2 regions of the Methylomonas sp. PHL2-19 genome follow, and region 1 is predicted to be linked to the other one. Evidence: predicted binding sites of a transcription regulator. Region 1 holds the regulator's gene; the other holds the start of a gene.
The links. Region 1 encodes HrcA, which represses chaperone genes, less so after heat shock. Its sites were predicted from a motif close to TNTTAGCACTCNNNNNNNNNGAGTGCTAANA; they were not measured.

Region 1 (4,333 bases):
TTTGTAAGGCACCATTTTGATGTCTTTTTGTACCGCGTCTTCTTTAAAGCGGCGGCCGATCAAGCGTTTGATCGCGAACAAAGTATTCTCAGGGTTGGTAACCGCCTGACGTTTGGCGGACTGGCCGACCAATACTTCGTTGTCGCCGGTGAAGGCGATGATGGAAGGCGTGGTGCGCGCGCCTTCGCTGTTTTCGATAACCCGCGCGGTGCCGTTTTCCAGGACTGCGACGCAGGAGTTGGTGGTTCCTAAATCGATGCCGATCATTTTGCCCATTGATATTCTCCAGACTTGAATTGGTAATAAATTAAAAAGTTGTTAGCGATATGCGGTTGATCGTCTTAATTTCAAGCCTGCTCATCGATTTTTGCGCTATCGGCAGGTTTGTCCTCGGCTTTCGCCACCACCACCATGGCAGGGCGCAATAAACGGCCGTTCAACACATAGCCTTTTTGGAAGACGTTTAATACGGTATTGGGTTGGGCGGTGGCACTTGGCTGCATGACCATCGCCTGGTGCAATTCCGGATTGAATGCTTGACCGATGGGGTCGACGGTTTCGATATTAAATTTGGCAAATACCGACTCGAATTGCTTGATGGTCAATTCACTGCCTTCGCGTAGTTTCACTATCTCCGGGCTATCGCCGGTTGCCGCTTGCAGGCCTAATTCCAAACTATCCAGAACACTCAGCAGTTCTTTCGCAAATTTGGCCAGACCGTATTTGCGTTCGTCGTCCAAGTCTTTTTGCACGCGCTTTTTTAAATTTTCCATCTCGGCCATCGTGCGGATGGCTTTATCCAGATTCGCAGCAGCTTGTTGCTGGGCCTGCTCCAATTGTTCCTGCAAGGCTTCCACAGTGACTGGGGCGGCACCAGAGGCTTCGGTTGACTGTTCGTCGGCGTCGATTGGCTTGGTCTGTTCCAAAACTTCGGCGATCAAATCGCTATCCGATTGGGGTTCGTGGCTCGATTGCTGATGACTCATTACTTACTCCATGGTTCTAAATTTTTTAGTTGGCCTAACGATAGGGCCATTTATTTGGGATTCAAGGCCGCGCCCAATAATTTTGCCGTCACATCCACGAACGGAATCACTTTTTCATACGCCATTCGGGTGGGGCCGATCACGCCCAACACCCCCACCACTTCGTCATTCACCGAATAAGGCGCCGTCACCAGGCTGCAATGATCGAATGCGCTATAGCCGGACTCTTCACCGATAAAAATCTGCACGCCTTCGGCCTGTAGACACTGATCCAATAAATGAATGACGCCGCGCTTTTGGCTAAAAGCTTCGAACAACTGTTTGAGTCGTTCCATATCCGACAACTCGGAAAAGCCCATTAGATTGGTTTCGCCGCTCAACACATAGTCGTCGTTGGGTTGTTCGCTGAAGGTGAGCTGCGCCATGTTCACCGCGTCCATCATGCCTTGATTGACCTGCCGCTGATCGAGCTCCATCTCCCGCACCACCAAATCGCGAATTTTCGCCAAGCTGCGGCCGGAATAAACCGAATTCAAATAGTTGGCTGCCTGTTGTAATTCCGCAGGACTGAATTGCTTGTGGGTATGAATGATTTTATTGTGCACTTCCTGGTCGTCGGTGACGAAAATCACCAACACCCGGGTATTGGACATAGGCAGAAATTCGATGTGCCGCAAGGTGACGCTTTCTCTGCGCGGCAAAGTCACCACGCCGGCCATCCGCGTTACGTCGGACAATAATTTGGAAGCCTTATTCAACACGTCACTGGCTTTATCCGCCTCCCCTTTCAGGCCATGTTGCAGTTGATCCAATTCGCTGGATGCCAGCGGCTTGACGGTTAACAAACTGTCGACAAATAAACGATAGCCGCTCACGGTCGGGACTCTGCCGGCGGATGTGTGCGGGGAATGGATCAAACCCATCTCTTCCAGATCCGCCATCACATTGCGAATGCTGGCGGGGCTCAGCTTTAACTGCGGATCTTTAGATAACAAACGCGAACCAACAGGCTGGCCGTCCTGGATATAACGCTCAACCAAGGTTTTTAATAAATACAGCGATCTTTCGTTTAAATCTTGTCCGCCAGCCACGTCATCCCCCAAATTCCGTTAGCACTCGATATTGGTGAGTGCCAGACAGCAAAGCTATCAGTTGGGTCCGGCCTTGTCAACGGCTTGAACAGGTTATGAATAAACTAAGCGCAGCCAGCACAATCAAGGGCTGGGATTGAATATCCGAAGCCCCCGTGTCGTGGAGAACGGATCGATGGGCAGTTTGTTCCGGAATTACGATTTTTAGATGTATCTTCGATATTGCCCAACAACCGGCAATAAAAAACCCTGCAAGTCTGGGACTTGCAGGGTTCTAATTCGATCTAGCGTTTGCTTATCCGGACTGTATGGCAGGAACGCAAACGGCCAATAAACCGCAACCGCCAGTGGTCTCAAGCCCCCATTTGGGAGAAAGACAACACATAGTAGCTATAGTAGGCAACGACAAAAAACAACAATACATTCAAAAACTTTTCTACTCTACTGTACTGTTCTTGTTGATATTTTTTACCATTTTTTATTCTCATTTTGTCCTCCTGTCGCATGAGTCATCCAAAAATTCAAAACCGGTTAATTGATTGGCGGTAGCTGATTAACGGCTCATACTGTTGCCGATCCAGGCGCCGGCGGCGGCACCGATGCCGGCTCCCAACGGATCGCCTCTACTCATCTCGTAACCCGCCGCACTGCCTAACGCGCCACCTACCAAGCCCTGAGTGGAGCGTTGGTCGTATCGGTCGTAGCGCGGCGCGGGCGGCGGTGCCGGGACGTACTGCGTAACCCTCCCCGGTACATACACCCGCTCGACCTCGACGTACCGGTCATGGTGGTGATGTTTGTGATGACCTCGCCCATGCCCGTCAGCGATGGCTATTGGCGAAACCAACAAACTCATTACAACGACACTTGCCACTCTAAACATAAATCCCCTTGATCGAGAATAATTCATCTATGAGTTGATTCTAGAGAGCAATGTTTAAGTCTTGATTAGGAAAAGATTAAGAACAGATGAAGACAGCAAAGCCGGCGCTTACATTGCCAATTTTTGTGAACTGTGCACGCTAAGCGAGGACTATAAACTACCAATAGCCATTACTCCGGATACTCGCAAACCGAATATCCGGAGCAGATTGCGCCGGAGGCGACAGTCACGCACATTAAAAGCTGTAAGACACTTCCCCGTAAACGGTGCGGCCGGCTTGTTGGTAAAAAGAGGAATATTCCCGATCCAACAGATTATTCACCGAAAACGACAGATCGATATTTTTCGTCGCTTGATAAGCAATACGGGTATCGACCAGAAAATAAGGGTCGTAACTCCCTGGGACGCCGGCCCTTTGATCCAGATTTTGGTCGTTCGTATACTGCTGGCTGACATAGCGCCCAATAATGCCACCGCTCCAATGCTCATATTTGACATCCAAGCCGCCACTGAACATGGTCTCCGGCAACAACACCATCTGTTTGCCAACCGACAGCGGATTCGCCTCGTTCTTGGTAATTATCGAGTCGTTTAAGGTGTAGGTTCCCGTAAAATGCAGCCAGTCCCAATACAATTTCTGCCTTAATTTGGCCTCCACGCCTTCAACCTCCGCTTCACCCGCATTTTGCCGCTCCTGAAGCCGATTGGTTGCGCTTAATGTCGTATCTTTACGGTAAATCAAATCAGAAATGTAATGGTGAAAATACGAGGCGGCAATCGTTGTACCCTCAATCGGTGTTGCCTCTCCGCCTACTTCCCATGAATACATGGTTTCCGGTTTCAGATTCGGCCCGGCTTGCGTCAAGGTAAAAACACTGCCGCTAGCCGTTTGCGATGTCGAATACAAATCCGAGTTGGTGGGTGGACGGAATGCCCAACCGGTTGAAGCAAACAACTTGTAGCCATCCGCCGGCAACCAGGTCAAACTGAATTTGGGATTAAATTGCGACACGGAACGTTCGCTGTATGTTTGCGTCAGGTTAGTGGTGGTACCCGTGGAAGTGACAGTAGCCTTTTGTACGATGGAACCGGAAGTTGACCAGTCGTCATAACGAACGCCAAGATGAGCAATCAAGTTTTTACGCAACCAAATTTCGTCCTGAATAAAGGCGGAGTAAATACTCGACTCGCCCTTGCCATCGTAAACAGTATTCGTCACTGAGGACCAATCTTGCCAATTACTCAAGGCCAAACGTTTTTGGCCTTCCAAATTGTTGTGGTTTGCGCCAAAACCGACCGTGACAAAGTTACGTTGATCCCACAAAAACGGGAAGCGCAATGCCACATTACCGTCGATCCGTTGGCTAGGCGTG
Region 2 (4,333 bases), 2.0 Mb from region 1:
CGGAGGCCATGAACATGTCCAGCATGGTTTCACCGCGCCAGACGCCGACCGCAAAGGTAATGGCCGCGCAGCCGACGATCACCCAGAGCAACAATTGACTGAATTGGCTCATTTTTAGCGTTAGCGGCGTTTCCAGCGGTTCGGCGCTGCCGATCAGCTTGTTGATGCGGCCAATCTCGGTGTTATCGCCGGTACTGACCACTACGGCCAGTGCGCTGCCGTAACTGACCAGCGTCGAGGAATACGCCATATTGGCGCGATCAGCCAATAAAGTGCCTGCTGGCAGCGTTTGTGCCTGTTTTTCCACCGGCACTGATTCGCCGGTTAGCGCGGATTCGTCGATTTTCAGTTCGCGGCTTTGCAAGAGGCGCAGATCGGCAGGCACCTTGTCGCCGGATTGCAGGAATACCAAATCGCCGGGAACTAACTCGGCAGCAGCAATACTTCGGCGCTGGCCGTCACGCAGGACGTTGCTGCTGATATTCAAGGTCTGAGCCAGGGCGTTAATGGCTTTCAGCGCGTTCGCTTCCTGAACGAAGCCGATCACCGCATTGATAATGACCACACCGAAGATGACGCTACTGTCGGTCCATTCCTCTAAAAAAGCGGTGGTGGCCGCGGAAAACAGCAGGATGTAGATCAAGGGCTGATGAAATTGCGCCAATAGCAAAAGCAAAGGGCCTTTGCCGCGGCGAGCGGTCAGGCGGTTGGCGCCGCTAGTCGCTCGGCGTTTTTGCGCTTCCTCGCTGCTCAGGCCTTGACCCAGCTCTACGCCGAAATGCGTTAATACGGTTTCCGGCGTTTGGCTGTGCCAGTTGGCTTTAGGGTAATGGTCCATATGCTCAGATTGATAGTTGAAAATGGCGTTGGCGTAGTTGCCCCAAGGCTAAATTAGCCTGAGGTTAAAACCATAAGTTGACAAAGAATACTTTGTGCTTGTTCCCTAAAAGGGATGGGGTTATAGTCCATGCCCGAGGTCTATGGCCTCATTCTAAATTAAAATAAAAACAAATAGTTGGAGGTATATATGGGCGGAGTTATCGAATTAGTGGTGTTGATGTTGATTATTGCCATCTTCGCTTTCGCACCGTTGGGGTATTTCATTTACATGTACACCATGAAGAATGGCGAACCGTTCGGCGACATCGAGCCGCACGGCGATAGCGATTCGGCGCTATTGAGAAATGTCAGCAAAGCCATTCTGATGGTTAAAGGCAAACTGGGAAAAAATTAATTACGTCTTATTTGCCAGCAATAGAAAGCCGGGATTAGCCCGGCTTTTTTATGCGGATTGGCTTATTTCTCGCCACAGCTCGGGCAATGTGGGTTTTTCTTCAAGCGCATGCTGTGCCATTCCATACTCAGTCCATCCAGCAACAGTAAGCGGCCCGTTAATGTGCTGCCGGTGTTGACTATCAGCTTTATCGTTTCCAAGGCCTGTATGCTGCCGACGATGCCGGTGATCGGCGCAATCACGCCGTTGCGGGCGCAATTTTGCAATTCCTCGCCATCGCTTTGATAAAGACAGTTATAGCACGGGCTATCGTTTAACCCTGGGGTAAATACGCTGACTTGACCCTCAAAGCGGATCGCCGCGCCGGATACCAATGGGGTTTGTTGGTCTACGCAAGCCTTATTGATGGCAAAGCGGGTGGTGAAATTATCGCTACAGTCCAGCACTACGTCGGCGTCAGCCACTTCTGCAAGTAGCTGTTCGCCGGCTAATCGCTGTTTGCGAGCCAATACTTTTACGCCCGGATTAATTTTTTCCAAAGTCTGTTGGGTTGAAATAACTTTATCCAACCCTATATCGCTGGTGTAGTGAGCAATCTGGCGTTGCAAATTGGTCAAATCGACTTGGTCGTCGTCGTAGACGGTGATCTGGCCGACACCGGCCGAAGCCAGGTACATTGAGGCAGGCGAGCCCAAACCGCCGGCACCGACGATTAATACTTTGGCATCGAGCAATTTTTGCTGACCGGCAATATCGATTTGCGGCAGCATGATTTGCCGGCTGTAACGGAGTAATTGTTCGTCGTTCATAGTGTGTATGGCTTGGGTAAGGCGCAGATGATGCCAAAGAGCTTGACAGAGTGCAAAAGCCGGATATTATTAGCACTCGTTGCTAGAGAGTGCTAATAAAACTGAGGCCGCTTAAAAGCTCGCTTCCTCCGTAAGGGGTAGCTGTTTTTTAAATCGCTTTACACAGTTTTTAACCTTTAACTTTATCTACATTAAGGAGACATTGATGAAAATTCGTCCGTTACATGACCGTATTGTCGTAAAACGTGTTGAGGAAGAAACCAAAACCGCAGGCGGCATCGTGTTGCCGGGTTCAGCTGCTGAAAAACCTAGCGAAGGCGAAGTGTTGGCAGTAGGTTCAGGTAAACCGTTAGACAACGGCCAAGTACGTGCCCTGGAAGTTAAAGTTGGCGACCGCGTGTTGTTCGGCAAATATTCCGGCACCGAAGTTAAAGTCGATGGCGAGCAATACATCGTCATGCGCGAAGAAGACATCATGGGTGTTTTGGGTTAAGCCCAACTCGTTCGACACACTCTTTTTCAATTTAACCAATATCTCAGGAATAAGAAATGGCAGCAAAAGACGTAAAATTTGGTGGCGACGCGCGTGCACTGATGGTGGCAGGCGTTAACGTTCTGGCAAATGCAGTAAAAGTGACTTTGGGTCCAAAAGGCCGCAACGCTGTATTGGATAAAAGCTTCGGCGCTCCAACCATCACCAAAGACGGTGTATCGGTAGCCAAAGAAATCGAATTGAAAGACAAATTCGAAAACATGGGCGCGCAAATGGTCAAAGAAGTGGCTTCAAAAACTTCTGACGTAGCTGGCGACGGTACTACGACTGCGACCGTTCTGGCGCAAGCCATCGTTAACGAAGGTTTGAAATCAGTCGCAGCGGGCATGAACCCAATGGACCTGAAACGCGGCATTGATTTGGCAGTCACCACAGCGGTTGCGGCGATCGAAAAAGCGGCTACGCCTTGCAGCGACAGCAAAGCGATCGCGCAAGTAGGTACCATCTCGGCTAACTCCGACGAATCAGTCGGTGCGATCATTGCCGAAGCGATGGAAAAAGTCGGTAAAGAAGGCGTCATCACCGTTGAAGAAGGCACCGGCCTGAACAACGAGCTGGACGTTGTAGAAGGTATGCAATTCGACCGCGGCTATTTGTCTCCATACTTCATCAACAAACAAGAAAGCATGAGCGTCGAATTGGACGATCCTTTCGTGCTGTTGTATGACAAAAAAATCTCCAACATTCGCGAAATGTTGCCTATTTTGGAAGGCGTGGCTAAATCCGGCCGTTCTTTGTTGATCATCGCGGAAGACGTTGAAGGCGAAGCCTTGGCAACGCTGGTTGTCAACAACATGCGCGGTATCGTTAAAGTGGCTGCCGTTAAAGCGCCTGGTTTTGGTGACCGTCGTAAAGCCATGCTGGAAGACATCGCGGTGTTGACCGGCGGTGTAGTCATTTCTGAAGAAGTAGGTCTGTCTTTGGAAAAAGCCGACATCAGCCAATTGGGTACTGCCAAACGTGTCCAAATCAACAAAGAAAACACCACCATCATCGACGGTGCCGGCAACGAAGATCAAATCAAAGGCCGCGTCGCGCAAATTCGCGCTCAAGCTGATGATGCGACTTCCGATTACGACCGTGAGAAATTGCAAGAGCGTCTGGCCAAACTGGCTGGCGGTGTCGCGGTGATCAAAGTCGGCGCTGCGACCGAAGTGGAAATGAAAGAGAAGAAAGCCCGCGTTGAAGACGCGCTGCATTCAACTCGCGCCGCGGTTGAAGAGGGTGTGGTTGCCGGTGGCGGTACCGCGCTGATCCGTGCACTGTCTGCCCTGGACGGCCTGAAAGGCATCAACCACGACCAAGATGTAGGTATCAGCATCCTGCGCCGTGCTATGGAAGAGCCTTTGCGTCAAATCGTCAGCAACGCCGGTGATGAAGCGTCTGTGGTTCTGAATGAAGTGAAAAAAGGCACCGGTAACTTCGGTTACAACGCTGCTACCGGCGAATACGGCGACATGATCGCCATGGGTATTTTGGACCCTGCGAAAGTGACCCGTTCTGCCTTGCAAAACGCCGCATCGGTTGCTGGCCTGATGATCACCACCGAAGTGATGATTGCCGATGCACCATCCGACAGCAAAGCCCCTGCAATGCCTGATATGGGCGGCATGGGCGGTATGGGCGGCATGATGTAATCGCCTTCGGCCTTGGCCTGAAAACCCCGGTTGCCGCAAGGTGCCGGGGTTTTTTATTGCCTGGCGCTTTGGGTGTGGAACGGTTTACGATGGTTTGCCG

Region 2: groES (co-chaperone GroES) is a predicted target of HrcA. The motif match lies at 2,111-2,141, and genes of this name have one in related genera.

What each region holds. Positions count from the first base shown of each region.
Region 1 is NZ_CP196839.1:1,848,799-1,853,131, reverse strand. Features, by position in the region: gene dnaK (molecular chaperone DnaK) at 1-276, opposite strand, end outside; gene grpE (nucleotide exchange factor GrpE) at 348-986, opposite strand; gene hrcA (heat-inducible transcriptional repressor HrcA) at 1,037-2,077, opposite strand; gene ACR02O_RS08800 (hypothetical protein) at 2,431-2,565, opposite strand; gene ACR02O_RS08795 (glycine zipper 2TM domain-containing protein) at 2,631-2,933, opposite strand; gene ACR02O_RS08790 (TonB-dependent receptor) at 3,196-4,333, opposite strand, start outside.
Region 2 is NZ_CP196839.1:4,862,613-4,866,945, reverse strand. Features, by position in the region: gene ACR02O_RS22410 (cation-transporting P-type ATPase) at 1-838, opposite strand, end outside; gene ACR02O_RS22405 (hypothetical protein) at 1,028-1,234, shown strand; gene ACR02O_RS22400 (HesA/MoeB/ThiF family protein) at 1,297-2,043, opposite strand; gene groES (co-chaperone GroES) at 2,249-2,536, shown strand; gene groL (chaperonin GroEL) at 2,593-4,233, shown strand.